Regions from separate parts of the Staphylococcus capitis subsp. capitis genome, predicted to be linked through region 3. Evidence: predicted binding sites of a transcription regulator. Region 3 holds the regulator's gene; each other region holds the start of a gene.
What was found. The regulator Rex, encoded in region 3, represses fermentation and respiration genes when NADH is low (regulators of the CRP and FNR family bind a similar motif). The targets are predictions, from matches to a motif close to TTGTGAAATATTTCACAA.
Positions count from the first base shown of each region.

Region 1: the regulator Rex is predicted to act here: its motif matches at 8,888-8,905, upstream of V6C74_RS05585 (citrate synthase).
Region 2: the regulator Rex is predicted to act here: its motif matches at 2,784-2,801, upstream of qoxA (cytochrome aa3 quinol oxidase subunit II).

Region 1 covers NZ_CP145263.1:1,097,583-1,109,027, reverse strand. The annotation lists gene mutM (bifunctional DNA-formamidopyrimidine glycosylase/DNA-(apurinic or apyrimidinic site) lyase) at 1-806, opposite strand, end outside; gene polA (DNA polymerase I) at 822-3,452, opposite strand; gene pnpS (two-component system histidine kinase PnpS) at 3,686-5,383, opposite strand; gene V6C74_RS05595 (response regulator transcription factor) at 5,383-6,093, opposite strand; gene icd (NADP-dependent isocitrate dehydrogenase) at 6,376-7,644, opposite strand; gene V6C74_RS05585 (citrate synthase) at 7,699-8,817, opposite strand; gene V6C74_RS05580 (amino acid permease) at 9,167-10,522, shown strand; gene pyk (pyruvate kinase) at 10,660-11,445, opposite strand, start outside.
Region 2 covers NZ_CP145263.1:1,715,705-1,727,149, reverse strand. The annotation lists gene qoxB (cytochrome aa3 quinol oxidase subunit I) at 1-1,491, opposite strand, end outside; gene qoxA (cytochrome aa3 quinol oxidase subunit II) at 1,491-2,615, opposite strand; gene V6C74_RS08555 (DUF5011 domain-containing protein) at 2,916-3,233, opposite strand; gene V6C74_RS08550 (globin domain-containing protein) at 3,496-4,641, shown strand; gene folD (bifunctional methylenetetrahydrofolate dehydrogenase/methenyltetrahydrofolate cyclohydrolase FolD) at 4,735-5,592, opposite strand; gene purE (5-(carboxyamino)imidazole ribonucleotide mutase) at 5,796-6,278, shown strand; gene purK (5-(carboxyamino)imidazole ribonucleotide synthase) at 6,265-7,392, shown strand; gene purC (phosphoribosylaminoimidazolesuccinocarboxamide synthase) at 7,393-8,097, shown strand; gene purS (phosphoribosylformylglycinamidine synthase subunit PurS) at 8,097-8,357, shown strand; gene purQ (phosphoribosylformylglycinamidine synthase subunit PurQ) at 8,359-9,030, shown strand; gene purL (phosphoribosylformylglycinamidine synthase subunit PurL) at 9,023-11,212, shown strand; gene purF (amidophosphoribosyltransferase) at 11,191-11,445, shown strand, end outside.
Region 3 covers NZ_CP145263.1:829,379-840,823, reverse strand. The annotation lists gene V6C74_RS04200 (LacI family DNA-binding transcriptional regulator) at 1-465, opposite strand, end outside; gene V6C74_RS04195 (ammonium transporter) at 613-1,860, opposite strand; gene V6C74_RS04190 (sulfurtransferase TusA family protein) at 2,040-2,264, opposite strand; gene V6C74_RS04185 (YeeE/YedE family protein) at 2,278-3,372, opposite strand; gene V6C74_RS04180 (hypothetical protein) at 3,645-3,932, opposite strand; gene V6C74_RS04175 (redox-sensing transcriptional repressor Rex) at 4,020-4,661, opposite strand; gene abc-f (ribosomal protection-like ABC-F family protein) at 5,018-6,955, shown strand; gene V6C74_RS04165 (hypothetical protein) at 7,297-8,913, shown strand; gene tsaD (tRNA (adenosine(37)-N6)-threonylcarbamoyltransferase complex transferase subunit TsaD) at 9,013-10,041, opposite strand; gene rimI (ribosomal protein S18-alanine N-acetyltransferase) at 10,038-10,499, opposite strand; gene tsaB (tRNA (adenosine(37)-N6)-threonylcarbamoyltransferase complex dimerization subunit type 1 TsaB) at 10,472-11,134, opposite strand; gene tsaE (tRNA (adenosine(37)-N6)-threonylcarbamoyltransferase complex ATPase subunit type 1 TsaE) at 11,115-11,445, opposite strand, start outside.

The sequences.
Region 1 (11,445 bases), 270 kb from region 3:
CCACATGTTTTACAATATTTCTGTTTATAAACATTTAAATGCAATTGCATTTCTCCGGTTTTACCGTCAGCATGGCGATAATCAGAAATACTTGTTCCACCGTATTTAATACCCTCTTCAAGAACTTCTTGAACATAATAAAATAACATCTCTTTTTGTTGATGACTCAATGAGTTAGCAATTTTATCAGGTCGAATACCAGTTCTATAAAGTGCTTCACAAGCATAAATATTACCAGCACCAGCAATTACTTTATGATCTAAAATCATCTGTTTAATAGGTTTATTAGCGTATTTATTAATATCAAAACAACTCAGATAATGTATCATTGCTTCTTTATCAAATGGTTCTGGAGCTATTTCTAGAAAAGGAGGATAACTTTCATAATTGGCAATATTTCTAATTTCTCCAAAACGTCTAATATCTGAGTAAACTAATTTTTTACCATTGTTAAGTTCGAAAATCACTTGCCAATGTTTACGGTAATTTGGCGTTCCTATTTCTTTTAAATCATCTACTACAAAAAATCCTCCTGCCATTCCTAAATGACTTATCAAAATTCTACGATCATTGTCTTTTTCAATATGAAAAACGATGTACTTACTACGCCTAAGAACTTCAGATATAACATAACCTTCAGTTAATTTTTTAAAACTATCTAACTCTATACCTTTTATAATTGTTTCTCTTTGATTATTTTTACCTTCGATTACCTTCTCTGAAAAAATAACTTTATCAATTTTTTCATTTATTACAAAAGGTTCTATACCTCTTTTAACATGTTCAACTTCTGGTAATTCTGGCATTTTTTAACCCTTTCCTTATTTAGCGTCATACCATGTTGGTCCATAACTTGAATCTACTTTTAGAGGTACATCTAAATCTAAAGCTTGTTCCATAATTTCTTCAACAAACTTACTAAAATCTTCGACTTCAGATTTAGGCAACTCGAAAATCAATTCATCATGAACTTGCAATAATAATGTCGCGTGATAATTAGTATCTTTAACTTTTTCATAAAACTTAACCATAGCTAATTTAATAATATCTGCTGCGCTACCTTGTATCGGGGTATTCATGGCTGTTCTTTCTGCAAAACTTCTTAAGTTGAAATTACGACTTGTAATATCTGGAATATAACGACGTCGATGTAGAAGTGTTTCAACATATCCTTCTGCTTTAGCATCTTTAACAATGTCAGACATGTATTGTTTTACACCAGGAAAACTAGCTAAGTAATCATCTATAAAAGCTTTCGCTTTTTTACGTGTAATTCCTAAACTTTGACTTAAGCCATAATCGCTAATTCCATACACAATACCAAAGTTTACTGCTTTGGCTTGTCTACGCATTAAACTATCTACTTCATTAGCTTCTACGTTAAATACTTTCATAGCTGTCGCAGTATGAATATCGTTACCATTAATAAATGCCTCTTTCAAACTTTCATCTTGAGTAATATGCGCAAGCACACGTAACTCTATTTGTGAATAGTCAGCCGATAAGATTACGCTATCCTTATCTGTAGGTTTAAAGGCTTTTCTAATTTTTCTTCCTTCTTCTAAACGAATAGGTATATTCTGTAAGTTTGGATCTACACTTGAAAGTCTACCTGTTTGAGCTAACGTTTGATTAAAACGTGTGTGAATTCTCTGATCTTTACTAATCACTTTTTGTAATCCTTCAACATAAGTTGATTGTAATTTTGACAATTGTCGATACTCCAATATATGTTCAATAATTGGATGCTCTCCTTGCAATTGTTCTAATACGTCTACTGCTGTTGAATAGCCTGTCTTAGTTTTCTTGATAACAGGTAGTTTTAGCGTTTCAAATAAAACTACTCCTAATTGTTTAGGAGAATTAATATTAAATTCTTCTCCTGCAGCTTCATGAATGTTTTTAATTAAAACATCTAATTTTTCTTGGATTTCGTTCTCCATTTGTTTTAAGTCTTCAACATCAGTATAAATACCAATTTCTTCCATTTCACTTAAAATTTTAGCAAGTGGTAATTCTAAATCTTTGAGTAACTCAACTTGATTATACTCTTCTAATTGAGCCTCCATTTCAGGTTTAGAGTTAGCAATTGCCTCTGTGATTGAAGCTACATGTTTATTTAATACTTCTTCTTCAGGAACTTGATGTTTTTTCCCCTTACCGTAAACTGACACATTATCTTTAACATAATTCTGTCCATAAAGTGAAACTACTGATTTTACATCATCTATTGAACGAGAAGGATCAATAATATAACTAGACAACATTACATCAAACTGCACATTTTGAATATCGATATTTAAACGATGCGCAGCCACATAAGTTTTTTTAGCATCGTATACAGTTTTAATCGTATTTTTATCTTCTAACCATTGGACTAAATCTTGATATTGCTTAATATCTTCAGCATTTATGACCACATGTGAATCATCAGCATAAAAACCAAATTTTAGGATATTATCTTTAAGATAATTTGTGCCCTCTAATTCAAAATGAATAATTGCATGCTCTAAACTATCAAAGTTGATATGTTGAAAATCCGATTCAATTTCAAAGGTCTTTTCGTTAACTACATCGTTATTAGCCTCTTCATCAATATCTGCTAATAATTGTTTGAATTCAAGCTTTTTAAACAATTCTATTTTGTTAGTGTTATCATCTTGATTTTCTAATTTTGTATCATTTAGAGTAACCTCAATGGGACTTTCAACATTAATTGTAGCTAAGTCTTTACTCATCAAGGCATCATCTTTACTATTCACGAGTTTTTCTTTTAATTTTTTAGCTGTGACATCATCAATATGTTCATAAACACCTTCTACAGAAGTAAATTGTTTAAGAAGTTTGATTGCAGTCTTCTCACCAACGCCAGCAACCCCTGGAATATTATCTGAAGTATCTCCCATGAGACCTTTCATATCAATGATTTGTTTCGGTTGTAGCCCATCATATTTTTCAGCTATAAAACTTGGCGTGTAGTGATCTACATCTGTCACACCTTTTTTAGTGTAATAAATTGTAACATTATCAGTAGCTAATTGTGTTAAATCTCGATCCCCTGTAATAATAATCGTTTCGAAACCAGCCTTATCAGCCTCTCTACTTAGCGTGCCAATAATGTCATCCGCTTCATAATTTTCTAATTCATAGTGTTTAATGTGATAAGCATCTAATAATTGACGAATATAAGGAAATTGTTCACTTAATTCTGGTGGTGTTTTTTGACGTCCACCTTTATATTCACTGTACTTAGAATGTCTGAAAGTAGTTTTACCAGCATCAAATGCAACTAAAAAGTGATTAGGTTGTTCTTCTTTAATAATTTTCTCAAGCAACATCGCAAAGCCATATATAGCATTTGTATGAATACCAGCTTTATTAGAAAGTAATGGTAAAGCATAAAACGCTCTAAAGCTTAAACTGTTACCATCTATTAACACTAATTTATCCAAAATACGTAACCTCCAGAACTGATTTACATACATTTTAGCATATAAAGTGGTACTTGTATTTCAATTGAACATTGAAATACTTAGTACCACTTACGCATTAGTCTTTAGCTAATGTGTTCCTCTTTTTTACGCTTAACGAATTTAAGACTTCTAACATAAAGTTAAATGTATACAAAAAAAGCTTTTCAAAAGAAGAAACTGCAATGTCAAAAATGACATCGCAGTTTCTCAAATTATTCATCTATAAAAGTAACTTTGAAGGTCGAACCTTCTCCAAGTCTACTATTTATGTTGATTCGTCCGTTATGGGCTTCGACAATATGTTTAGTTATTGATAAACCTAAACCTGTACCGCCAGAATCTCTACTTCTCGCTTTATCTACTCTGTAGAAACGTTCAAAGATATGTTTTTGATCCTTGACGCTAATACCAATTCCGAAATCTTGAATTTCTAAATTAACCTTTTTACCCTCTCTAAATACTCGTACAATAACCTTATTATCCTCAAGAGAATAATTAATCGCATTTGAAAGTAAGTTAGTAATAACTTGAGCAATTTTATTTTCATGAGCTTCTATGATGACATCTTTTTCAATTTCAGGTTGAATTTCAATATTTTTATTTATAGCTTGAGTCTGCAAGTTATCAATCGTATTATAAGCTAATTCAGATAAATTCATATAGTTCGTTTCAATCTCGGTTTGTTGTTCGATATGCGATAAATCCAATAAATCCATAACTAACGATTCTATTCTATTAGATTCTTTCAAAATGATGTTCAAGAACATATCAAGAGATTGCTCATCATTTTTAGCACCTTCAATAAGTGTCTCTGCAAAACCTTTAATAGAAGTAATTGGGGTTTTTAATTCATGTGACACATTAGCCACAAACTCTCTTCTAAGATTTTCTAATTTTTGAAGGTTAGTAATATCATGAAGTACGACAACCATACCTTGTAATTTCTTCTTAGATTTGGACAAAATTGGGACACATGATACATCAAAGTATTTAGTATGTACATTATTAATGTCTACTTCAATTTGATCATAGATTACCTTCTCAGTTCTAAAGCTTTCTATTATTAGCTTCTCAATACTATCATCTATGAAACCAATATAATTCTTATTTTCAACCTGTTGATCCGGACTAAATACTTCATAGTAAGCATGGTTCGCAACAACTATTTCGCCATGTTTATCAATCATTAAAACAGAACTTGGTATATTCTCAAGTGTTGTTTTCAAACGATTTGATTGTATTTTTTGACTATTGTTCAATTTCTGCAATCTTCTGGCTAGCTCATTCGTTGTTACAAAAAGTGCACGTGTTTCCTTAACATTACTTTCTGGAACACGAACATGATAATAACCATCTGCCAATAATGATGTTGCATACGTCACTTCATTAATAGGTCTTATGTATGTTCGATTGATACTTCTACTAGCTAAGTAAACTGTGAATAACACTATGACGCCTATTATAGAAAGGTATTTCCACATTTCTCTTTGTAAATCTATGATTTCATCATTAATTCCACTTATGTATACGGTTTTGTTACCTATATTATCTTTAAAAGTATAGCGCGTACCGATATTAGTTTTTTTAGTAATTAAGTTAGAAGGATTTGCTGCATTATCAATTCTACTATCTATCTTTTTACTATCACCTGATGAAAAAATGATGTGTCCATCAGCTTCGTTTTTTATAACAACGATATTTTGTTGATTATCAGCAAGGTTGTCAATCTCTTCACCTTTTTTATGATTTAGTAAATTGACATAATTATGTGCTTCTTTTCTTAATTCATTGATTTGATTGCTAGTTAAAGTTTGATAAATTGTGTTGTGAATAATTGCACCTAAACCAATAAAACTAATTATTGTTATAGTACTAATTAATAATAATAAACGGTGATGAAACTTTAGCATTAAGCTTTAGGTCTCTCCAATTTATAACCTAATCCTCGCACTGTTTTAATTAATTTAGGTTGTTTTGGATTCTCTTCCAATTTATCTCTTAAATGACTAATATGTACATCGACGATTCGAGAGTCCCCAGCAAATTCATAATTCCAAACAGAATTGAGCATATGCTCTCGTGTAATGACACGGCCTTGTCTTTCAATTAAGTATAATAATAATTCGAATTCTTTAGGAGTTAACTCTAATAATTCTTCATCTTTATATACTTCAAAGAATTCAGGACGTATACGAATAGAGTCGATGATGATGTCTTCCTCATCTGTGTCCTCTTTCTCAATTTCATTAACAAACTTAGAACGTCTTAAAATAGCCTTAACTCTTGCAACCACTTCTCTAGGTGAGAATGGCTTTGTCATGTAATCGTCAGTACCTAGTTCAAGTCCTAAAACACGATCAAACTCATCATCTTTTGCGGTTAACATTAAAATAGGTACTAAATTTTTGTCAGATCGAATTGATTTACACACCTCAATACCATCCTTCTTAGGTAACATGACGTCCAATACAATAAGTTCAGGTTGCTCTTCTTCAACCTTTTTTAATGCTTCCTCGCCGTCATACGCGACTTCAACTATGTATCCTGCTGTTTCTAAATTATACTTTAGTAAGGTCACGATTGATTGTTCATCATCAACCACTAATACTTTTTGTGACATGGTGTGCCTCCCTATTTTGTTATTACAATTTCATTATAACTGAAGTTCAAATAAAAATAACATAGCTACACATCAATTTTACATAAACTTAACAAAACAAATATATTTGCACATATATTAAGAAAATATTTGTTTAATATTGTCTTAACATTAATTAACCTATCATCTTTTGAAGTAAAAAGATAATGATAACTTACATTTTTACATAATCTTTAAAAAAGGGTTGGCTTTCGCCAACCCAACAAAGATTAGTATCTTATTTATTTTTAACTCTAATTTAGTTTACTTTAAGTTTTTAATTAACTCGTCAGCGAACTCTGAAGTTGAAACTTCTTCAGCGCCATCCATTAAACGAGCAAAATCGTAAGTTACAATTTTAGAAGCGATAGTTGCTTCAATTGAATCAGTGATTTTATTAGCAGCTTCTTGCCAACCTAAGTGTTCTAACATTAGAACTGAACTTAAAATTTCTGATGATGGATTAACTTTGTTTAATCCAGCGTATTTTGGAGCTGTACCATGAGTTGCTTCAAAGATAGCGTGGCCTGTTTCGTAATTAATATTAGCACCTGGAGCGATACCAATACCGCCAACTTGTGCAGCTAAAGCATCTGAAATGTAGTCACCATTTAAGTTCATAGTTGCTACTACATCATGTTCAGCTGGACGAGTTAAGATTTGTTGTAAGAAGATATCAGCAATTGAATCTTTGATAATAATTTTGCCTTCTTTTTCAGCTTTATCTTGAGCTTCATTTGCTGCATCTTTACCTTCTTTTTCAACAATTTCATCATATTGTTGCCAAGTAAATACTTTATCACCAAATTCATTATGAGCTAAGTCATAACCCCATTGTTTGAATGAACCTTCAGTGAATTTCATAATGTTACCTTTATGCACTAAAGTCACAGATTTACGATTGTTATCTAAAGCATATTGAATAGCTGCTCTAACAAGACGTTCTGTACCTTCTTTAGATACAGGTTTAATACCAATACCTGAAGTTTCTGGGAAGCGGATGTTAGTAGCTCCCATCTCATTTTGTAAGAAATCAATTACTTTTTTAACTTCTGAAGTTCCTTCTTTAAATTCAATACCTGCGTAGATATCTTCAGTGTTTTCACGGAAAATAACCATATCTACATCTTCAGGACGTTTAACTGGAGATGGTACACCTTGGAACCAACGAACAGGACGTAAGCAAGTAAATAAATCTAATTCTTGTCTTAAAGCAACATTTAGTGAACGGATCCCGCCACCAATTGGCGTAGTTAAAGGTCCTTTAACAGCGATTAAATATTCTTTAATCGTGTCTAAAGTTTCTTGAGGTAACCATTCTCCTGTTTCATCATAAGCTTTTTGTCCAGCTAAAACTTCTTTCCATTCAATACGTTTTTCGCCGTTGTAAGCTTTTTCTACTGCTGCATCAATAACGCGACTTGCAGCTTTCCAAATATCTGGTCCAATTCCATCACCAATAATAAATGGAATAATTGGTTCGTTTGGTACATTTAAACCTTCATTAGTTTGAGTAATTTTTTCTGCTGACATAAATCTAACCTCCAAGTATATTTAAACTTTCACTAAATACTATATGTTATTTTATTATCTTTCTTCAATAGGAACATATTTACGATCTTTCTCACCAATATATTGAGCTCTTGGTCTCATAATTCTGTTGTCTCGATATTGTTCTAATATATGAGCAATCCAACCAGAAGTACGACTTACTGCAAAGATTGGTGTAAATAAATCATGAGGAATGTTCATACTGTGATAAACAGTTGCACTGAAGAAATCAACATTTGGAATTAAGCCTTTTTCATCTTTCATACGCTTTTCAATAGCTAATGAAATATCAAATAATTCGCTTTGACCAGTTTCTTCAGTAATTTTACGGCTCATTTCACGTAAATATTTAGCACGTGGATCACCATCTTTATATACACGGTGACCGAAGCCCATTACTTTATCTTTATTAGCGAATCTCTCATCAAGGTAACTATCAACATTATCAGTACTACCTACTTCTTTTAACATTGCCATTACACGTTCATTTGCACCACCGTGTAGAGGCCCTTTTAATGAACCTACAGCAGCAACAATACCTGAATACATATCAGAGAGTGATGAAACAGCACAACGAGCAGTGAATGCAGATGCGTTTAATTCATGATCGGCATGTAAAATTAAAGCTTTATTGAATGCTTCAACTTCAATGTCAGTTGGAAGTTCGCCTCTTAACATGTATAAGAAGTTCGCTGCATAACTTAATTCTGAATTAGGTTTAACAGGTTCTTTACCTTCTCTTACTCTTGCAAAAGCCGTAACTAATGAAGCAATTTTTGCTTGAATACGAATTGCTCTTTCATACTTTTTATCTTCAGATTCATCTTCAGCATCTGGATCGAAATGAGCAATATAAGATACAGATGTACGTAACGCTGTCATAGGATGAACATCATCAGTTACATACTCTTCAAAGTGTTTATAAACTCTTTCGTTTAGAGTCATAAACTCAAATAATTTTTCTTTCAATTCTTTTAATTCTTCTTTATTTGGAAGTCTATAATTCCAAAGTAAGAAAATAATTTCTTCGAATTGGGCATTTTCTGCGAGATCATCAATATCATAGCCCGCATATGTCAATTGACTGTCAATTATTGAGCTGATCTTAGTTTCAGCTGCAATAACCCCTTCTAAACCTCTTTGTAATTCTGCCATGATAAATTTCCCCTTTACTATTTCTTTATGAAATGGCTTTCACCTAGTATTATAGCTAAATTCAAACAATTTGTGAAACATTATAAATAACTTTAAACATGTAAAAATGGTATATTAGCTTGACCTTAATGTATGTTAACATCTTTAAAAGAGCGTGAAATTAAACTTTACATAGTATATAACTCATCAAATTTCAAAAATATTGTGATGTTTTCGTTTAGTTATCAAGAATGATTACAAAATATAAATATACATTTTAGTGAATTTTCACACTTTTTTTGCGAAAAGAATTGTATAAATAGCCTTATAAGTGCATAATATAAATATCTTATAGTAAGGGAGATGTCTTATGGCTGAAAATTTACAAAGAGAATTGAGCAATCGTCATGTTCAATTAATCGCCATTGGAGGCGCTATAGGAACGGGGTTATTCCTTGGTGCCGGTCAAACAATTGCAATGACGGGTCCCTCAATATTGCTTACCTATATCATTATAGGATTTATGTTATTCATGTTTATGCGTGGATTGGGAGAAATTATAATTCAAAACACTAATTTTAAATCATTTGCGGATGTTACTAATAAATACATAGGACCATTTGCTGGATTTATTACAGGGTGGACATATTGGTTATGTTGGATTATTACTGGTATGGCTGAAGTTACAGCGGTAGCTAAATATGTTAGTTTTTGGTTCCCTGAAATACCTAATTGGATTAGTGCTTTATTTTGTGTATTAATCTTAATGTCATTTAACCTACTAAGCGCCAAATTATTTGGTGAATTAGAATTTTGGTTTGCAATCATTAAAATTGCCACAATTATTGCTTTAATCGTTGTAGGTATTGTCATGATTCTTTTTGCTTTCAAAACACAATTCGGACATACAAGTTTAACTAATTTATACAACCATGGAATATTCCCTAAAGGGGCTTCAGGGTTCTTCATGTCATTCCAGATGGCACTATTTTCATTCGTAGGAATCGAAATGATTGGTGTTACTGCTGGAGAGACAAAAGATCCTGAACAAACTATACCAAGGGCAATCAATAGTGTACCTATTAGAATATTAATTTTCTATGTTGGGGCATTAGCAGTAATTATGTCAATCATTCCTTGGTACAAAGTTGATCCAGATAACAGCCCTTTCGTTAAATTATTCGCTTTAATTGGAGTACCATTTGCAGCTGGAATAATTAACTTTGTGGTTTTAACTGCTGCTGCATCATCATGTAATAGTGGTATCTTTTCAAATAGTAGAATGCTGTACGGACTATCTAATCAAGAACAAGCTCCACCAGCCTTCTCTAAAACGAACAAAAACGGTGTACCACACACAGCTATTATAGCTTCATCAGCATTATTGCTAATTGCAGCGTTGTTAAATTATATTTTCCCTGACGCTACTAAGGTATTTACTTATGTTACAACTATTTCAACTGTACTATTTTTAGTTGTATGGGCATTAATTATTATTGCTTATATCAATTACAGTAGAAATAATCCAGAGTTACATAAAAAGGCAACTTATAAATTACCTGGTGGTCTATATATGGGATATGCAATATTAATTTTCTTCATTTTTGTCTTCGGCTTATTATTTGTAAATGTCGATACTAGAAGAGCTATCTATTTAACACCTATTTGGTTTATTATTTTAGGTCTCATGTACTTACGATACAAAAAGGTAAGCAAACACGCGTAATAATAATAATTAATACCAGCGTTAGAATTTGAAATGTCTAACGCTGGTATTTTTTTATCACCATTCAAGTTTTAAAACACAAAAACTGAGACATTATAAATAATGCCTCAGTCATGTAAAATTATATTTAAATTAAATTATAGTACGTTAGCGTAGCCTTCAAAGATTTTTCCTTGAGCTGCATCAACAGTAACTAACATATCGTTCTTAATTTCTTTAGTAGCTTTTTCAACACCAACTACTGTTGGAATACCTTTTTCTAAACCAACGATTGCACTTGGTGAAGTGATACCGTTCTCTTCAGTAATTAAACCAATAGCATTTTCGACATAAGGTACTAATGTTTCATCAACAGAGTTAGTAACAATGACTTTATCAGATAAATCTTTACCCTCTAAGTCACTTGCACTTTTAGCAACAATAGCATGGCCTACTACTGATCCACGACCTACGCCTTGGCCACGAGCAATTTCATCACCTACTAAGTGAATTTTCATCATGTTTGTTGTACCTTTTTCACCAGTAGGTACACCTGCAGTAATAATGATTAAGTCTCCATTAGAAACTCTACCAGTCTCAACTGCAGTTGCTACTGCGTTATTAAGTAATGCATCAGTGTTTTTACGTCCTTCTTTAACTACAGGATTAACGCCCCAAACAATCGCACATTGACGTGCAGTTTCTTCACTAGGAGTAACAGCGATAATATCAGAGTGTGGACGATATTTTGAAATCGTACGTGCAGTTGATCCACTCTCTGTTGCAGCAACAATTGCTTTAACATTTAAATTAAGCGCTGTATGTGCTACAGAAACACCAATGGCATTAACAAGAGATGTTTCAACTAACTTAGTACGGTCAGATAATAATTTTTTATAATCTTGCGCTGCTTCAGCTGAAACTGCGATATTTCTCATCGTTTT
Region 2 (11,445 bases), 890 kb from region 3:
ACCGATAGTTGAGATGAAGTTTAGTAACCACCAACCATCAGAAGGCATGTAAGTGTATAAACGACGTGGCATACCATCTAATCCGAGTACGAATTGTGGTAAGAAACAAACGTTAAATCCAATCATGAATAACCAGAAGCACCATTTGTTTAATGTTTCGTTTAATTTGTAACCCATCATTTTTGGATACCAGAAGATTAAACCAGCTAAGCAGGCAAATACTACACCAGTAACCAATGTATAGTGGAAGTGGGCTACTAAGAAATAAGTGTTGTGATATTGATAGTCAGCAGATGCCATCGCTAACATTACACCAGTAACCCCACCTAATAGGAAGTTAGGGATGAATGCTAGTGAGAATAACATAGGTGACTCGAATGTAAGTCTACCTTTATACAATGTTAGTAACCAGTTAAATAATTTAACACCGGTTGGAACACCGATTAACATTGTTGAAATTGAGAAGAATGAGTTGATTAATGCACCATTACCCATTGTGAAGAAATGGTGAACCCAAACTAAGAAACTTAAGAACGCGATACCTGCAGTCGCCCAAACCATGCTTTGGTGACCGAATAGGCGTTTACGTGCGAAAGTTGGAATAATTTCAGAGTAAATACCGAATGCTGGCAAGATAACGATGTATACCTCAGGGTGCCCCCATACCCAGAAGAAGTTTGCCCATAACATTGGCATACCGCCATCTGCTACTGTAAAGAAGTGTGTTCCGAACACTCTATCTGTTGTCATTAAAGCTAATGCTACTGTTAAAACAGGGAAAGCTAAAATGACGATAAGTGTAGTAATAAATGTTGTTACAGTAAACATTGGCATTTGCATAAACTTCATTGTAGGAGTTTTACATCTAAGTATTGTTACAAAGAAGTTAATACCAGTCATTAATGTACCAAGACCGGAAATTTGAATTGCAACTAAGTAATAGTTGACTCCTGGTCCAGGACTAAATTCACCAGCAAGTGGTGCATAGTTAGTCCAACCTGCAGCTGGAGATCCACCTACGATAAATGATAGGTTGAATAAAATCATACCAGCAAAGAATAGCCAGAAACTAACGTTGTTCATTACAGGGAAGGCAACATCACGTGCACCGATTTGTAATGGAACTACGATATTCCATAAACCAAAGATGAAAGGCATCGCCATGAAGATAATCATGATTACACCGTGCGTACTGAAAATTTCATCATAGTGGTTTGCTTCCAAGAATTTATTATCTGGAATAGTTAATTGAGTACGAATTAATAACGCGTCAATACCACCACGTACGAACATTAATACGGCACAGATTAAATACATTACACCGATTTTTTTATGGTCTACGGATGTGAACCATTCTTTGTATAGATATTTCCATAATTTAAAATAGCTAATTACTGCGATAAGTCCGATAACTAAGAATGGGGCAGCAATTTGCGCCATGATAATCATCCAGTTACCTTTAACGAGTAATTCATCCCATGGAAAATTCATTAATGTCCACCTCCATGATCATCATGTTCTTTTTTTTGAAGTTTAGACGCATTTTCGTCTTTTGCTCCCTTAGAAATTTTTTCCATTTCTTTAGAGTTATGGTCCTCTTCTTTTTTGAACTCACTGTCATATTTTTCATTGTTGCCGAGAATCATAGGTTTCATACCATGACGTTCATAGTTCGCGTTTGTAACTTTAACCTTACGAGCTGGTTTAACAGGTTTATCTTTTACATCTTTATAAAGATCTTTTTCATCAGTGAAGTTAGGATCTTTTTGAACGAAATTATAACGTTTATAAGCGTAGAAGATATATTCTGGATCAGCCGCTGGGTCAACAAACGCCATATGAGTACCATTGAATGTTAATTCTTTATTTGGTGTGCTTGGTAAGAGTTGTTTATCAAATGTATCTTGATTTAATGTTTTCTTACCTTTAGCTTCTTTAACCCATTTATCGAAATCATTTTGGCTTACAGAGTGAACTTTAAATGTTTGACGAGCGAATCCGTCACCATTGAAGTTTGAGTTACGACCTCTGAATGTACCTAATTGATCTGCTGTTAAAGTCCAATTCATTGTCATACCAGTCATAGCATATTTCTGACCACCTAATTGTGGAATCCAGAAACTTGTCATAGTATCCATAGCTTGAAGCTTGAATACGACTGGACGATCTTTAGGAATTGTTAAAGTATTAACAGTCTCGATGTGTTGATCTGGGTAAGCAAAGAACCATTTGTAACCAGCACTTACTGCGTATACCACAAGTGGGTCTTTGTCTTTTTGAGGTGGTTTCTCATAATCATATAATGTTTTAACTGTTGGTACAGCTAAAGCAATAACGATTAGGATAGGTACCACAAACCAAATTGTTTCTATTAAAGAATTGTGGTGCATCTTGCCTGAGACTTCATTCTTATTATAACTATACTTATAAATAAAGAATGCAAACATGGCAAGCACAACGACAACAATAACAAGCATGAAGATGATTGAGTAGATGATCAAGAACTTCTGACTACTTGCTACTGGCCCTTTTGCATTAAAAACTTCTATATTTGAACAGCCACTAAGTAAAATTAGTGTGCCAAATAATAGAAGCAAAGACTTAAATTTTGACACTTTTTTTAACCTCCTAATACTACAAATGTAGGGCTTACCACTAATTTTAGTTTATTACACAATATTTACAAGTACCTGTAAAAAAAAATTTGTTGTTATATGTAAAGAATAAGCATTGATATAAGGTATGACGGGGATTTTAAGATTTGTTAAAATTATGTGTACATTTTGTGAAATTAGACAAATTTAACAAAATTGCATGTAATACAACTTATGTATTGAGAAGTGTTATCAATTAAAGGGTTGAGAGGGTTTTTAAATAAAAAAGTTGAGAAAATTCTCAACTTTAATTAGGAAGTTTTATTTTACTTCAATATATCTAGTAGATGTTTGTTCTGCTCCATCAGAGTCAGTTACTATATATTTCACTTCATATTTTCCAGCTTTAGATGTATCTACCTGACCGTCAACTTTGATTTTATGAGTTAAGTCACCATCTTCTTTATCATATGCGCTTATACCTTTTAATAAATTATAATCTTGGCCTTTTTCGATGACAATGTCATTGACACCTCGTAATTGAGGTTCAGTATTAGTTGTCGCTTCTGCATTTAAATTAGGTGTAACTAAGGTAGCTGAAACGCCAAGCGCTGATAATGACTGTAGTAATTTGTTCATAACTTAACCTCCGTCTGATAGTCATCTATGATTTAAATCTAATATACTTTATATTTAAGATTTATACATCATACTATGGTCTTAATATACCCCAGTATTAATAAAAATTAAATATATTTTAAGTAAATTTCATTAAAGATTATGTAAATTGAAAGTTTTGTGAAGGTTTTAGCATTTTATTTATTTTTTAGAAAAATAGGAATAGAATTAACTTGTAATAAATTAATAGGCCTTTTAAAACCTTTATGTGGGAGTGGAAATGATGTTAACTGAAAAAGAAAAAAGTATCATTAAAGAAACTGTGCCTGTATTACAGGATAAAGGTGAAATAATTACATCACATTTTTATAAAAGAATGTTTAAACAACATCCTGAATTGAAGAATATGTTCAATCAAACGAACCAACAAAAAGGTCTTCAATCAACAGCACTTGCGCAAAGTGTTTTGGCTGCAGCCGTAAACATTGAACATTTGGAAAATATTATGCCAGTAGTTAAAGAAATCGCATATAAACACTGTGCATTACAAGTTCCACCTGCTGGATATGATATCGTTGGTGAAAATCTAATTGAATCTATCAAAGAAGTAGTAGGATTAGATGATGATCATGAAATTATTAAGACATGGAAAAAAGCATATCAAGATATCGCTGATGTTTTTATTTCAGTTGAACAAGACATTTATAGTCAAATGGCTTGGGACGGTTTCCAACCATTTAAAATAGAAGAAATTAATCAAATTTCTTCAGATATTAAGTCTTTCACAGTTGTTTCTGATAAACATGATTTAAGTCAATTTGTTCCAGGTCAATATATTACTGTAGATGTAAGTAGTGAAAAGATGCCTTATCGTGCTAAACGTCACTATTCAATAGTAAAAGGTGATAAACAACATCTCACTTTTGCAGTTAAACGCGATGTGACAACTGAGCATGAAGGAGAGGTTTCTACTATATTACATGATGAGTTAGCTGAAGGCGATTCAATTAATTTATCTGCACCAGTTGGTCCATTTAAAGTTGAAAACCTAAATAATGAACAATTATTCTTAGGATCTGGAATTGGGGTTACGCCTTTAGTACCTATGTTCAATGAAGTTGTTACAAATGGTTCTAAAGCACAATTTATTCAAGTTACTAATGATGTGAACGATGTACCTTTTGAATCATTAATAAATGAAATTGCTAGTACTAAAGAATCTGTTAATTATCAACTCCATGATAAAAACTCAGAAGGCTATTTAGATACTGAAAAACTTAGAGCCTATATTAATGAAGAAACAGAAATTTATATTTGTGGAGGCACTCACTTCCTACAATCTATTATTAAAGCATTAAAAGAAATGAATGTTGATACAAGTAAAATTCATTATGAAACATTTATTCCAAAATTAAGTGTAACTGTATAAGATAATGAAGAAACCATCTCAGTATTAAAACAAGTACTGAGATGGTTAATTTTTTATATCATTCAAAAGTGAAGATTTAAAGAGCTTGAAGATTTATTCAATACCTCTGCGCATTTTCTCTGCTATGAGTGTATTATTGAGTACCATAGTAATTGTTAGTGGGCCTACTCCGCCAGGAACAGGTGTAATAGCTCCAGCTATTTCTTTTACTTCTTCATATTCTACATCGCCTTTTAATTTGCCATTTTCATCAGGTGTATTACCAACATCAATAATCACTGCACCTTCTTTAACTACGTCTTTAGTAACAAGACCAGGTTTACCTACCGCACTGACAATAACGTCAGCGTCTTTTAAGTGTTTACTCATATCTTTAGATCGTGAATGTAAAATAGTTACAGTCGCATTTTGTTGTAATAACAATTTTGAAACAGGTTGACCAACAATATGACTTCTACCAATTACGACCGCATGTTTCCCTTCTAAATTAATATCCGCATGTTTTAAAATTTCCATGATTCCTAACGGTGTACAAGGTACAAAAGTTTGTTCATCTATATATAGTTTACCAATATTTGAAGGGTGGAACCCATCTACGTCTTTGTCAGGGTTAATAGATTCTAAAACTTTTTGTTCGCTCACTTGTTTAGGTAGAGGAACTTGAACAAGAATTCCACTTACTGAATCATCGTTGTTAAGTCTATCTAGCTCTTTTAAAACATCTTCTTCTGATGTTGATTCATCTAAATGAGCAATTTCGGAAATCATTCCTATTTTTTCAGCGGCTTTCTTTTTAGACTTTACATAACTTTGACTTGCGCCGTCATTACCAACTAATATAACTGATAATTTTGGAGTGAAACCACGTTCTTTTAATGCTTCAACTTGTTCTTGTAATCCTTGACGATATTCCTTTGCTATTTGTTTTCCATCTAAAATTTTAGCAACCACTTAAAACTCCTCCTTAAATTTCTTTAATAACTTAACTTTAACATTAATTATAAAGTAATTGATAGTCAAAAGACGTAAATTAAATTTAAAATAAGAATTAAAGTTCGATTTTTAATTGAAAAACTATCATATGATTGTTATGCTATATCTGTAATATACAACTAATTCATATCACAATCCAAACTTTTGAAAGGGTGTAAAAAGTGAGAGTAGCAGTCATTATGGGTAGTTCTTCAGACTGGGAGATTATGAAAGAGAGTTGCTTGATGTTAGATGAATTTAATATTCCGTACGATAAAAAAGTAGTTTCTGCTCATCGTACGCCTCAACTTATGTTTGAATTCGCTAGTCAAGCAAAGCAAAACGGCTATGACATCATTATTGCTGGAGCAGGTGGCGCAGCACATTTACCTGGTATGGTAGCATCAATGACTACTTTACCTGTAATAGGTGTACCAATAGAGTCAAAAAGTTTAAAGGGGTTAGATTCTCTATTATCTATTGTACAAATGCCAGGTGGAATACCGGTAGCAACTACGGCTATAGGCAAATCAGGTGCAAAAAACGCTGGAATATTAGCAGCTAGAATGATTGGCATGACTGATAACTCGGTTCACAAGAATTTGGAAAATTATGAAAAAACATTAGTGAATAAAGTGGAGGCAATGCAGAATGAGCTTCAATAAACTGAAATTCGGTTCAACTATCGGAATAATTGGGGGAGGACAATTAGGAAAGATGATGGCACAGTCTGCACAAAAAATGGGCTATAAGGTTATTGTTCTTGATCCAAATGAAGACAGTCCATGTCGCTACGTTGCACATCACTTTATCCACGCTAATTATGACGATGAACAAGCATTAACAGAACTAGGTGAAAGTTCAGACGTCATCACTTATGAATTTGAAAATATTTCTTCTCAACTACTTAAACAACTTACTGACAACTACAATGTACCTCAAGGATATCAAGCGATTCAGTTACTTCAAGACCGTCTCACTGAAAAGCAAACTTTACAAGATGCTGGTGCACATATTGTTCCTTTTTTACAAATTAAAAATAAACAAGATTTATATCTAGCTTCTAAAGAACTAGGTTATCCATTTATCGTTAAAACCCGTTTTGGTGGCTATGATGGAAAAGGACAAATTCTAGTCAAAAGTGAATCATATTTAGATGAAGCGATTGATTTAATTTCCGACCAAGAATGTGTAGCAGAACAATATCTTGATATTGATAAGGAAGTTTCTCTTACAGTAACAATCGGAAATGAGCAACAAACAACATATTTCCCTTTACAAGAGAATGAACATAGAAATCAAATCTTATTTAAGACTATCGTACCTGCTAGATCTAATAAAGAACAAGAAGCGCGTAAAGAAGTAGATAAAATAACTAATGTCATTCATTTTGTAGGCACATTTACCGTTGAGTTCTTTATAGATAAAGAAAATAACCTTTACGTTAATGAGATAGCGCCACGCCCTCATAACTCTGGTCATTATTCAATAGAAGCATGTGACTTTTCTCAATTCGATACACATATTTTAGCAGTAACAGGACAGAAGCTCCCACAACAAATTGATGTACTTAAACCAGCTGTAATGATGAATTTACTCGGACGCGATTTAGATTTGCTTGAAAATGAATTTGCGAATCATCCTGAATGGCATGTTCATATTTATGGTAAGTCACAACGTAAACCAGATAGAAAAATGGGGCACATGACATTACTTACTAATGATGTTAATCAAACTGAACAATACATGTTAATGAAATTCGAAGGGAGAGACAAATAAGTGTCATTATTATATGAAGGAAAAGCAAAACGTGTTTACACCACTGAGACAGAATATCAATTGCGAGTAGAATACAAAGATGAAGTAACCGCAGGCAACGGGGTCAAAAAAGACACAATGGTCGGCAAAGGAAAGTTAAATAATCAAATCACATCTATTATATTTGATTATTTAACTCGTAACGACATCAATAACCACTTCATTAAGCAACTCTCAGAGACAGAGCAACTCGTAGAACAAGTAGACATTATCCCTTTAGAAGTCGTAGTGAGAAATATCGCCACTGGTTCTATTACTAAGCGATTAGGATTTGAAAAAGGACACGAGTTTGAAGAACCATTAGTCGAATTTTTCTATAAAAATGATGACCTCAACGACCCACTCATCACAGATGATCATGTAAAGCTTCTTCATATTGCTGATGATGACGAAATCGCCAAGTTAAAACATATGGCAAAAGAGATCAATAAAGTGTTGGTTCAACTAATGGATGAAATGGAACTTAGACTTGTTGATTTCAAAGTTGAATTTGGTAAAACACATGATGGCAAAATTTTATTAGCGGATGAAATTTCTCCTGATACATGTCGCATATGGGATAAATATTCAGATACAAACTTTGATAAAGACGTTTATAGAAATGATACTGGCTCACTTATTGATACGTATCAAACATTCTTAAATAAATTGGAGGATCTTAAATAATGAAAACAATCGAATTGCACATCACTTTACAACCACAAGTATTAGATACTCAAGGACAAGCCCTAAACAGAGCCGTACATGATTTAGGTTATACGCAAGTGAACGACATCCGTGTAGGTAAAGTTCTATATATGACGGTTGATGAAGCAACAGATGAAGCGGTAGATAATATCATTACGACATTAAGTGAAAAGTTATTTGCTAACACAGTAATTGAAGAATATAGCTATAAAGTGATTGAAGAAAAGGAGAATGCATAAGATGAAGTTCGCAGTGCTTGTATTCCCTGGCTCAAACTGTGATAGAGACATGTATAATGCCGCAATTAAATCTGGTGTTGATGCAGCTTACGTCGATTATCGAGAAACGAGCTTAGAAGGATTTGATGGGGTGCTTATTCCTGGTGGCTTTTCATTTGGTGATTATTTAAGATCTGGAGCAATGGCAAGTGTAGCACCTATTATTAATGAGGTTAAACGTCTTGCAAAAGAAGGAAAACCAGTGCTTGGTGTATGTAACGGTTTCCAAATATTAACAGAAATTGGATTACTTCCTGGTGCGTTACTGCATAATGATTCACATCTTTTTATAAGTAGAAATGAAACTTTAAAAATAGTTAATAACCAAACTCTATTTACGCATTTATATGAAGACAATCAAGAAGTTATTTATCCTGTAGCTCATGGTGAGGGACATTATTATTGTACGGAAGAGATCTTTAATGAACTTGAACAAAATAATCAAATCATCCTTAAATATACAGATAATCCTAATGGCTCTTATGAAGATATAGCAGGCATTGTTAATAAAGAAGGAAATGTTTGTGGAATGATGCCTCATCCTGAACGTGCATTAGAAACTTTATTAGGCACTGACAGTGGAGTGAAATTATTTGAATCAATGGTTAAAAGTTGGAGGGAACAACATGTCTAAATTTATCGAACCAAGTGTTGAAGAAATTAAACTTGAAAAGCTTTATCAAGATATGGGGCTTAGTGATAAAGAATACGATAAAGTGGTTGAAATTCTTGGCAGAGAACCCAACTTTACTGAGGTAGGAATCTTTTCAGTAATGTGGAGTGAACATTGTTCATATAAACATTCTAAACCATTCTTAAAGCAGTTCCCTACTACTGGCGAACATGTCCTAATGGGTCCCGGAGAAGGGGCTGGTGTTGTAGATATTGGAGATAACCAAGCAGTGGTATTTAAAGTGGAATCACATAACCATCCATCAGCCATTGAACCTTATCAAGGCGCAGCAACAGGTGTAGGTGGAATTATCAGAGATATCGTCTCTATTGGAGCGAGACCAATTAACTTGTTGAATAGTCTACGTTTCGGTGAATTGTCAGTCAAACAAAATCAACGCCTATTAAAAGGAGTTGTGAGCGGAATTGGCGGTTACGGAAATTGTATAGGTATTCCAACTACAGCTGGTGAGATTGAATTTGATGACCGCTATGATGGTAATCCGCTAGTAAATGCGATGTGTGTAGGTGTCATTGACCATGACATGGTACAGAAAGGTACAGCTAAAGGCGTTGGTAACTCAGTTATTTATGTTGGTCTAAAAACTGGTCGCGATGGCATTCATGGTGCAACCTTTGCTTCAGAAGAGCTTACTGAAGAAAGTGAAAGTAAACGACCTTCTGTTCAAATCGGTGATCCATTTGTAGGTAAGAAACTTATGGAAGCAACACTTGAAGCCATTACCTTTGATGAGCTTGTAGGCATTCAAGATATGGGGGCAGCTGGTTTAACATCTTCTTCATCTGAAATGGCTGCTAAAGGTGGAAGCGGTCTTCATTTAAATCTTGACCAAGTTCCAACTCGAGAACCTAATATTTCACCATATGAAATGATGCTTTCTGAAACACAAGAAAGAATGCTTCTTGTAGTAGAAAAGGGTACTGAACAAAAATTCTTAGACCTATTTGATAAACATGAACTTGATAGTGCTGTTATTGGTGAGGTAACTGATACGGATCGATTCGTCTTAACATATGAAGATGAGGTGTTTGCGGATATTCCTGTTCAACCTCTATCTGACGAAGCGCCTGTTTATGTACTTGAAGGTGAAGATAAAGAATATAATACGTCAAAAAATGATTATAGCAATATTGATGTAAGAGATGTATTTTCAAAATTATTAAAGCATCCAACGATTGCTTCAAAACGATATTTATATGAACAATACGATCAACAAGTTGGAGCAAACACGATTGTGAAGCCAGGCCTTCAATCTTCAGTTGTACGAGTAGAAGGGACTAATAAAGCAATAGCTTCAACAATTGATGGAGAAGCGCGTTATGTATTTAATCAACCTTATGAGGGTGGAAAGATGGTTGTTGCAGAGGCGTATCGTAACTTAATTGCGGTTGGTGCGACACCGCTTGCAATGACAGATTGCTTAAATTATGGTTCACCTGAAAAGAAAGAAATTTATCAACAATTAATTGATTCAACTAAAGGCATGTCAGAAGCATGTGAAGTTTTAAATACACCTGTTGTATCAGGTAACGTGTCGCTGTATAACGAAACGCGTGGTACGTCCATTTTCCCAACACCGGTTGTAGGAATGGTTGGTCTTATTGAAGATATCAATTATTTAAATGACTTCCATCCTAAAGCTGGAGAGAAACTTTATCTAGTTGGGGATACACGTGATGATTTCGGTGGAAGCCAAATTGAGAAGTTATTATACGGTTCTGTTAATCATGAATTTGAAGCGATTGATTTAAGTGATGAAGTAGAAAAAGGTGAATCCATTAAAGAGGCAATTCGAAACGGAGTAGCTTCTCACGTTCAAACTGTAGGTAAAGGTGGGTTACTTCTTACCTTAGCTAAAATCAGTGCTTACTATAACCTTGGACTAAATGCTCAACTTGATATGACAAATGCACAATTATTTAGTGAAACTCAAGGGCGTTATATTATCTCAGTTAAAGACGGTCAGTCTCTGGATGTGAATCAAGCTATAGAAATTGGTCAATTAACAAGTGATGGCACATTTGAGGTATCTAATTCAGAAGTTACAATTTCGAAAAAGGTCTCAGACATTAAACACACATGGGAAGGAGCAATCGCTCAATGTTTAACTACTCAGGATTAAATGAAGAATGTGGCGTATTTGGAATCTGGAATCATCCTGAAGCAGCTCAATTAACATATATGGGACTTCATAGTTTACAACATCGTGGTCAAGAAGGTGCAGGGATTGTTGTTTCGGATGATCAAACACTTAAAGGTGAAAGAGGACTAGGTTTACTGACTGAAGCAATTAAAGATACGAATATGGAAAATTTGAAAGGGTACCCTCATGCGATTGGTCATGTGCGTTATGCA
Region 3 (11,445 bases):
ATGATATATACTATGTAATTTTGAATGTTCTTGTCCAACTATAATAACCGGCACATCAATTTTTTCTATAATTTGAATATGTTGTTCAGTAATATTTGTAGCCATTAATACAATCCCATCTACTTTACTCCTCGATAATGTCTCTAGTGCTGCAAGTTCTGCCTCTAGTTCTAATCCAGTGTAATTTAATAAAAGTTGATAGTTATGTAAATGACATTGATTAATGACGCCTTTAATCGTTTCATCAACTGCAAATGAATCCATACGTGGGATAATTGCGCCAATCAAATTTGTACGTCTTGCTCTTAAACTCTGCGCAAATTGATTAGGTTGATAGTCATACTCTTTTATAATTTTTGTCAGCTTTTCTTTTGTTTTATTACTAACGGAACCATTATTTAGAAACCTTGAAACTGTACTTTTTGATACACCAGCTAGCTTGGCGATATCAGAAATATTTTTCATAAGAAAACTCACCTATCATATATTCAATAACTTAAGCTTATTCTATCACATATGTAATCGCTTTAAATAATTAAATCAATCACATTTTTATTTACTAAAGTTTATTTGATATGTAAGGTGAGTTAAATTTATTTTTTGAAAATGATTTTAAAATTTCATCCGACGATTGAATTTGTTCAACTCGCCATAGAAGTAGGCCTTTTCACCGTGAACAATTTCATCGAGACCTGTTTTATCTTCTTCTGTAGTTGCTAAAGGTGTAAATGATTTAATTATTCTAGCTATGATGTAAGTAACTATTGCGCTAAATACTACAGTTGCTAGTGCCGCTGTTAATTGTATGAGAATCACTTTAAAGTCACCAGTGTATATGAGTCCATTTTCAATAGCATCATTCACTTTATGAGACTGGAACACTCCTGTTAATACTGCGCCTAAAACTCCTCCTACACCATGGATACCAAAGGCATCTAAAGCATCATTATATTGTAACTTCACTTTAATTAAATTAATAACGATGTAGCAACCGAGACCACCAATAATAGCGATAATCATGGCACTTAAATAATTAACATAACCTGCTGCTGGAGTGATAGCAACGAGACCAGATAGCGCTCCAGATAATAATCCTAAAAGACTTGTCGTCTTTTTCAAGGCATACTCTAAGATTAACCATCCTAGTGCCCCAGCACTTGCAGCAATAACAGTGTTAACGAATGAAATCATTGCAATTTGATCGAAAGTAAACGCGCTACCTACGTTAAAGCCGTACCAGCCCAACCAAACTAAAATACCTCCTATGAGAGTTATAAGTAAATTATGTGGCGTGTGTTTCTCTTGTTTCTTACCTACACCTATCATTATACCTAATATAAGACCGGACACCCCTGAGGTAATATGTACTACTGTACCTCCGGCATAATCAATAGCACCAAGCTTACTAATCCATCCTCCACCCCAAACCCAGTGAGCTACAGGACTATAAATGAGCACGACCCATAATCCAACAAAAATAAGATATGGGATAAATCTCATTTTCTCAGCAATAGAGCCTGATAAAATAGAAACTGCGATTGTACAAAACATCATTTGAAATAACATAAAGAGTGCGAGAGGGATATGAGGGCTAATTGTTTTAGAAATTGCAAAACCAACATGGTTTAAACCTAGAAATTTTAAACCACCTAACCAATCATTACCTTGATCAAAACTAATAGAAAAACCAATAATCATCCATGCAAAAGTAACGATAACTATTGCAGCCATACTTTGCATTACTGTATTTAATGCATTCTTAGATTGGATAAGTCCCCCATAGAATAAACTTAATCCTGGAGTCATTAACCAAACTAATAATGTACATAGAAATAAGAAAATTGTATCATCCATATTCATTCTTACCACTTCCTTTAGCAACATCATAATAAGTGTTTGAGGGAAGTGCAAAAATCGGTAAGATAATATTACACCATGAGTAAGATTAAGTGACATCTCAAATCAACCATTAGTATATATTAAGCATTAATAAAGCTAGCGACATCGTATAATATCACTAGCTTGTTACTCACTTATATTTAAGCTTTTTGAATAGTTATAGTCCAAGAAGCATCATCTAATTGTTCATAATTAGTTACTGGATAGCCATTTTCAGCCGCCCAATTTGGTAAGGCTTCTGTTGCTTGCGTACAATCAAAGTCTATTTTTAATTCATCACCTTGATTTAACTCTTCCATTTTCTTTTGTGCCTCAATAAGCGGAAATGGACACACCATACCAACTGTACCTAATTCATGTACCATTGTCTTTCCCTCCTTAAGTTGTCTGGGTTTGTTGACTTACTTGTTTACTTTTAGATGTTTGACTAGATGTTTGTTGTAACTTTTTCATAGGTTTAATAAAAATAAAATAACTCATAAACCATACACCTGCTATCATAGATGCTAAGCCTAACCATCCTTGCCAGCTCATCGTAGCTGTTTCGACTAACCCATTACCAATTGAACATCCACCAGCTACAGAAGCACCAAATCCCATCAATATACCACCTATAGCACTGTTACGAATAGTTTTCTTATCTGGAAGTCTCCATTTAAATTCTTTAGAACCTCTAGCAGCTACGTATGAACCAATAAAGATACCAAGCACTAATAAAACGCCCCAATCAATAAACTTAGTATTACCTGATATTAGAAAGTTAATCAAATTAGCAGATGGGGTCGTAATACCAAGTCCGTATGGTCGACCTGTTGATTCACTCATAGGCCAAGCCAGTAAAGCAATAAGTCCTACAGCAATACCTGCTATAAATGAATGGTATCTTCTTTCAAACAAATAGTGTCGAATACCTGTATACTTTTGTTTTAATTTAGGCACCATTACTTTTGGTTTACGTAAAGTTCTCACAACTAACGTAACTGTAATTATTGCTAAAATTAAAACAAGTACCCAGTTAGGAACTCCAGTTGATTGACTCACACTCGCGTTCACGTTTAAGGGTTTATTAATTGCATTCATAACTGGGAGAAGTACACCTGTTTTAGTAATTGCAGAAGTTATAGCATATAAAATTAATGCCACCCAACTGCCAATTAAACCTTCTCCCGCGCGATACCACATACCAGTGGCACAGCCACCAGCTAAGACAATACCTATGCCAAATATGAATGAACCTACGATAGTCCCTACTACTGGAAATGTATGAGCAGGGACTTTAACTATACCTAAACTTGTAAATATTAGTAGTCCTAAACTCTGAACCGTTATAGCTACAAGCAATGCGTAAAACATTTTATTACTTTTTTGGACATACATATCTCTGAAACCGCCCGCTAGACAGAATCTTGTACGTTGCATTACAAACCCTAATAATGCCCCAACAATAAGTCCACTAATTATCATCCATGTCATTTAATCACCTATTTCCGATATAAATACTAAGGTATTATACTGGAAATAATCAAATTTTGCAAACTTAATAAATTTTGACTTTTTTAAAAATTAAAGCTCAAACAGAATAAATTACTTTGTTTTCAACAAGCTTAAAAATATATGCGCTGACTCCCGAGGAAACAGGGCCAGTCGAAGCCTACAGGCTGAAACGATTTCCTTGGAAAGCATGCGCATATAGTATGTATTTTAGATTTTCTAATTTAAATAATTACAATTATATTTATTTAAGTTTATTGTATTTTCAATGCTTTGCTTAATGATTTTAAATCTTCTTTTGAAAAATGACTAAATTTATACCACTCATGATTGTTATAAAGAATGAATAATTTACTTCCTAATAGCCCCTTTGAACGCTTATATCTCACAACTTTATTAATATCTAATTCGATATCAAATGGTGTATATTCTTTACCATAAGCTTTGAATAGTAAAATATTATCATTTAATACGAGTTTCCCAGGAACGTTTACCATCTGCGGTATATGTGCTTTAAATGTACAATTTACTTCAAGTTTCACTATGGCTTGCCCCCCCTATTTTTTGATTATGTATACTATATCATTTTTCATAAAAAAGAAGCATCCTAAATAGGATGCTAAAAGTTGTTAATTATTATTACTATAGTTCTTCATAAAGAACAATAGTGATTGTAGTTCAATTCCTAAATCAATGTGGTGAACTTGTACGTCTTGAGGTGTTTTAACTCTGCTTGGCGTAAAGTTTAGTATACCTTTCACACCCGCTTCAACTAGTTGATCAGCAACTTGTTGTGCTACATTTTCAGGAGTAGTTAATATCACTACGTCTATTTCTTCTGCTGCTAGTGTAGATTTTATTTCATTACTATTTTTAACTATGACTTTGCCGACTTGTTCTCCAATCAATTCTTCTCTAATATCAAAAGCTTCTGTAATTGTCATCTCATCGTGTATTGAGAAGTTGTAAGTAAGTAACGCACGACCTAGATTACCTACACCTACTATTGCAATTTTAATTTCATCACTTTCACTCAGTTCAGACTTGAAAAATTCAAGCATACTATCAATGTTATAACCATAGCCTTTTTTGCCTAATTCACCGAAATAAGAAAAATCACGACGAATCGTTGCCGAATCTATTTGTAAAGCTTCACTAATTGCTTTAGAATTCACACGGTCAATACCCTTAGATTTTAATGTACTCACAAATCTATAATATAAAGGTAAACGCTTTAATGTAGCACGAGGAATTTTATTATTTTCTGGCATCCAATGTGTCCCCCTTGAAGTTTGAATGAATTATATTTATGTATTCAAACGTTTTATCGTGCAAGTTGTAAGGCGTTTAAATAATCAAATAATTGCCTACAATGAATACTTAAATATTATACATTATTGAATTTTAAAAATAAATATCTCAGTTTCATGTGATGCGCGAATGCTGTAAAATAAAGATAATTGAGTCAACATATAGCTTAATCGTCATACCTTATGAGGTAGATGTACCCTATTATTAAAAAATAATGCTTAACTATTTAAAATTCACATAAAATTAAAATTTTTTAAATCTTATTGATTACATATAGTCTATAACTATTTAATAGAATTAGAAAGGTGAGAATCGAATGATACTTTTACAACTTAATGACATCTCGAAATCGTTCGATGGTGAAGATATTTTTACTAATGTAGACTTTGAAGTTAAAACGGGTGAAAGAATAGGTGTCGTTGGTCGAAACGGCGCAGGTAAATCTACATTAATGAAAATTATAGCCGGCGTAGAAGGTTACGATAGCGGTCATATATCAAAAATAAAAAATTTAAAAATGGGCTATCTTACTCAACAAATGACACTTAACTCAACGGCTACAGTCTTCGAAGAGATGTCTAAACCATTTGAACATCTGAAAAATATGGAGAGCTTAATCAAAGAAGAAACTGATTGGTTGGCACAACATACGAGTGAATACGAAACACAAACTTACCAAGAGCATATGGAACGTTACGAGTCATTAACGAACCGGTTTGAACAACTCGAGGGTTATCAATATGAAAGTAAAATAAAAACAGTTCTTCATGGCCTTAATTTTACTGAGAGTGATTTTGATAAACCTATTAATGATTTTAGTGGTGGTCAAAAAACACGCCTTTCACTCGCTCAAATGTTATTAAATGAACCTGATTTACTCTTGCTAGATGAACCAACAAACCACTTAGATCTTGAAACGACAAAATGGTTAGAAGATTATCTTAAATATTTTAAAGGCGCCATCGTTATTATTAGTCATGATAGATACTTCTTAGATAAAATAGTTACTCAAATCTATGATGTAGCTCTCGGAGACGTTAAACGCTATGTAGGTAATTATGAACAATTTATTGAACAACGTGACCAATATTATGAAAAACGTATGCAAGAGTATGAAAAACAACAAGAAGAAATTCAAAAATTAGAAAACTTCGTAGAAAAGAATATTACAAGAGCTTCAACAAGTGGCATGGCTAAAAGTCGACGTAAAACTTTAGAGAAAATGGAACGTATAGACAAGCCGATGATTGACGCGAGAAGTGCCAATATACAATTCGGCTTTGAAAGAAATACAGGTAATGATGTCATGCATATTCGTGATCTTAAAATTGGATATGATTCCCCCATTACTCAACCAATTAATATTGAAGTGTTTAAGGGTGACCATATTGCTGTAATCGGACCAAATGGAGTGGGAAAAACCACTCTAATCAAAACAATCGCCAATAAGCAAGACAAACTAGCTGGAGAAATTACTTTTGGGGCTAATCTTCAAATTGGTTATTATGATCAAAAACAAGCTGAGTTCAAATCAAATAAAACAATTTTAGATTACGTTTGGGATCAGTATTCTCATATGAATGAAAAAGATGTGCGTGCTGTTCTAGGTCGTTTTTTATTTGTACAAGAAGATGTTAAAAAGATCATAAATGATTTATCTGGTGGTGAAAAAGCCCGATTGCAATTAGCTTTATTAATGTTACAAAAAGACAATGTGCTGATACTAGATGAACCTACTAACCACTTAGATATAGATTCTAAAGAAATGTTAGAACAAGCTTTAAAACATTTTGAAGGTACCATTATATTTGTTTCTCACGATAGATACTTTATTAATCAGCTTGCAAATAAAGTATTTGATTTAAATCATGAGGGTGGACAAATGTATCTCGGAGATTATCAATACTATATTGAAAAAACTGAAGAAGCTGCTGCAATAAAAGCTCAAGAAGAATTGAACAATTCTTCTCCAAAAACTAAAGATAATAATGATACCACTATTTCATCCTCATCATATTCAACTCAAAAACAACAAAAGAGTCAACAACGAAAAATCGAACGTCAAATCGAACAATGTGAAGCTAAGATAGAAGAATTTGAAACTCATATTTCATATATTGAGACACAATTAACTCAACCAGAAGTATTTAATGATCCTATTAAAGCTGCAGAATTAGCTGAGAAAAAAAATAATACCGAACAAAAATTAGAACAAGTTATGTTAGAATGGGAAGAATTACAAGAAAAATTATAAATATCCATTTATCATTGAGACACTAAAAGGTAGAATTTCTTACTTTTTAGTGTCTTTTAGTATGTTATTACACAAATTTTATTCACACTCTATATCGCTAATTTGAAAGCTATCCACACAGTTATCCTAGTTATCCACAAGTAAATTAACACTATTCCTAAAAATTATTCGAGTTATACACGGTAATATCCACACTTTTCAACAGTATTTATCCACAGTTTACACACATTTTGTTGATAAGTACGCACGTTCCCTATTGACATCTCATTTTTAATATGAAGATTTGAGTCTAAAATTTATTTATGAAATAATTTAAATATAACTATACTGAGGAGACATTTATGACTAACAATCAAACGTTCGGACTCATCGTTCTTATATTTATTATTTTAATAGCGATTGTAAATATTACCGTTTCATTTATTGAAAGAAGAAAAACAATTGCTAAAATCAATACGCTATGGGATAGAAAAGCTAAGTTAGAAACATTTATAAGACCTAATTCAAGATTTGATGCTCAATATCAAGAATATAAGGATAATTACATCGATAAACATCCTCTTATAGACGATAAAACTTGGTCTGATTTAAATATTGAAGCTCTATTTCACAAGATAAACTTTAATTTTACCGCTATTGGAGAAATGAAATTATACGCTTCATTAAGAGGAATGTTCTCGATTGATAATCAATCACTAATCAAACGTTATAGCGAGGATCAAGCTTTTCGATTAAATGTATCTTATATACTTTCTAAAATAGGCAAAACAGTTTACCCATTATTCCCTGATCAGTTAACACCAATTCCTAGGAATACGCTTTTAATGTTTTGTCCTTTATTACCAATAATTGCATTTTCAACTATATTTATTTCTCCAGGTGTAGGTGTCTTTTTATTTATTGGAAGCTTTTTCTTAAATATCGTACTTTCATTGAATTTGAAGAAGTCTTACGAACAGGATTTAAAATCAATCTTTTATACTGCTAATGTAATTAAACAATGTAAAGCTTTGTCTAAAATAGAAGGAACACCTGACATCAATATTAATTTCAATCATTTCAAGAATTCTAGTCGTTATAGTGGCTTGCTTGCTCAATTAGAATCCAATGATGTGGTAGGTAGTACGATTATGCTTATCAAATTGATGTTTATGGTAGATTATGTTTTATTCCATCTCATTCAACATAGTTATTTTAAATATCAAAGTGAAGTCAAAGAATGTTATGACTATATTAGTACACTTGATAATCATTACGCTATAGCAATGTATAGACGCACATTAACTAATTATTGTATACCTCATGCTGACGAAAACATGGAGGGTGTGCATTTTCAAAGTTTAATTCATCCATTATTAGATGAGGAAGTGGCCGTTCCTAATGATTTAAACTTGGATAGTAATCTTCTACTAACAGGTTCTAACGCATCTGGTAAATCAACATTTATGAAGGCTGTCGCATTGAATGTGATTATGGCGCAATCACTTCATACTGCTACTGCTAAGTCATTCAACTATCAACCGGGTTATGTGTCTACATCAATGGCTAATGCTGATGATGTTCTCTCAGGAGATAGCTATTTTATGGCAGAATTAAAGTCAATAAGACGACTTTTCAATATTGATACACAAACTAAAATTTATTGTTTCATTGATGAAATTTTTAAAGGTACGAATACAACAGAACGTATTGCAGCGTCTGAATCAGTACTCAGCTATTTGAATGGATTGCCAAACTATCAAGTAGTTGCTGCTACACATGATATTGAATTGTCCACCCTATTAGAAAAGGATTACTATAATTATCATTTTAATGAGTCTATTCAGAAGAATGAAATCTATTTTGACTACAAAATTAAACCAGGTAAAGCCAATACTCGAAATGCGATTGAATTACTTAGAATTACTCATTTCCCAGACGATATTTATCAACGTGCTCAAAGGCAAGTAGATGAATAAGTTAATTTTTGATAATAATTGCTAGCCTCATACAATAAAAAAGCACTATATAACGTCATATCCTTAGCTAAGTTGATACGTTATATAGTGCTCTTTTGTTTATTTAGTCATCGTAAAATCTTCAATGTCTATATTATTTTCACCATTCATAGCTAAATCACCACGTAATCCAGCTTGATATAAGTAATGACCAGCTGCACCAATCATTGCAGCATTATCTGTACATAAGGATGGACTTGGTATAGTTAAAGTAATGTTTTCTTTATTACAAGCATCTTTGAGCGCTGCTCTCAATCCTTTATTACTTGCTACACCACCTGCCACAATAAGTCGTTTAACACCATAAGATGTACAAGCATGGATAGCCTTATATGTTAATACTTCAACGACACTATTTTGAAAACTTGTAGCAACATTCTCTTCAACAATTTCTTCATTTTTCTGTCTTAAATTATGCAATTTATTAATAACCGCACTTTTTAATCCACTGAAGCTAAAATCATAGCTATCCTTTTCAAGCCAAACCCTTGGAAAATCATAAACATCGTGACCTTTAACGGCTAGCTGGTCTATTTGAGGACCGCCAGGATATGGTAAGTTTATCGTACGAGCCACTTTATCGTAAGCTTCACCAACTGCATCATCTCTGGTCTCACCAATAATTTCAAAGTTAAGGTGATCTTTCATATAAACTAACTCTGTATGTCCGCCTGAAACGATTAAAGCAATTAGTGGAAATGTAAGTGGTTGTTCTAGATGATTTGCGTAAATATGCCCAGCAATATGGTGAACCGGAATGATAGGTTTATCGTAAGCAAAAGCGAGTGCCTTTGCTGCATTAATTCCTATTAATAATGCACCTATTAATCCTGGACCTTGTGTTACTGCAATAGCATCAATCTCGTGCATAGTGACGTTTGCTGAGTCAAGTGCCTCTTCAATCGTAGCTGTTACACCTTCAACATGATGTCTACTTGCGACTTCAGGAACAACTCCACCAAATCGTTTATGACTATCAATTTGACTTAATACTGTATTAGAAAGTATTTCTTGACCATTTCTAATCACACTTACACTTGTTTCATCACAACTGGTTTCCATCCCTAGAATTAAAGTTTGTTGTGTCATTTCAAATTCACCCACATCACTAGTGCATCCTCACCTTCACCATAATAATTTTTTCTTTTTCCACCATATTCAAATCCTAAATTCTGATATACATGTTGCGCCACTACATTATCTAAACGAACTTCTAAACTCATTACTTCACAGGTATGACTTGCGTAATTTTTAACATATTTAAGTAATAATTGACCTAGTCCGTACCCTCTATACTGTTTTTTAATGGCGACTGTTGTAATTTGAGCTTGATCTATAACAATCCACATACCTAAATATCCAATAATTTTATCATCATATTCAATTACAAAATATGTTGCAAATTGATTCTGTTCTATTTCATGATAAAAGGCATCAATCGTCCATGAACTATAATTGAAGCTTTCGCGCTCTATATCAAAGACTTGAGGAACATCTTCAACACTCATTTTCCTAATATTTAATTGTTCTTCTGTTGGTCTAACCAATTTCTTTCCGCCTCTGATAATTTATGATACTTCGGTGTAAATGAATGGATATTTTCAGGTTGTTGAATTAAGGATTTCATAACTGAAGCTTTAGGTAAACTTTCAATCACTTCGCTATCTAATAAATGCTTTATATTTTCTAAATTAAACCCAATAAAAACATATTCTTGATTTAGCGCATGAAGTTTATCTTTTAAATCATTAATTGATAAATATCCATCCTCAATGATTGTAGTTAATTCACCATTAACGTATTGATAAACACCTGTATAAACCGCTTCTCTTCTTGCGTCAAAGATAGGTACTAATAATCTATGCTCATCTTTAATAGTTGCAGCAAGAGCTTTAAGTGATGACACACCATATAATCGAGTTTGTAAAGCGTAAGCTAACGTTTTAGCCACAGTCACACCGATTCTTAAACCTGTGTATGAACCCGGTCCTTCTGCAACAACTATGTCTGTGATTTCTTGTTTATCAACTTGAGACTGTTCAAATAACTTTTGAGTCTCAGGCATCAATTGAACTGAATGATTTTGTTTAATATTTGTAGTTTGTTCAATTAACACTTTTTCATCCTGCATGAGTGCAACTGATAACGGCTGATTAGATGTATCAATGAGCAGATAATTCATTGATAACAACCTCCCTTAACATTTCGTAATGTGCACCTTGTGCTTCAATCATTATTGTACGTTCATTTTCATTTATAACATTAATGTTGATTGTCAAATGTTGATAAGGTAATAAATCAGAAATAAACTGACTCCATTCAATGACTGTAACAGCATGGTCTTCGAAATATTCCTCAAATCCTAAATCTTCTTCATGGTCTTCCAAACGATAGCAATCCATATGATGAAGTTTGAGTTCATTCCCTTTATAAGATTTAATAATATTAAATGTTGGTGAATTAATAGTTCGTTTCACACCTAAAGCTTTTCCT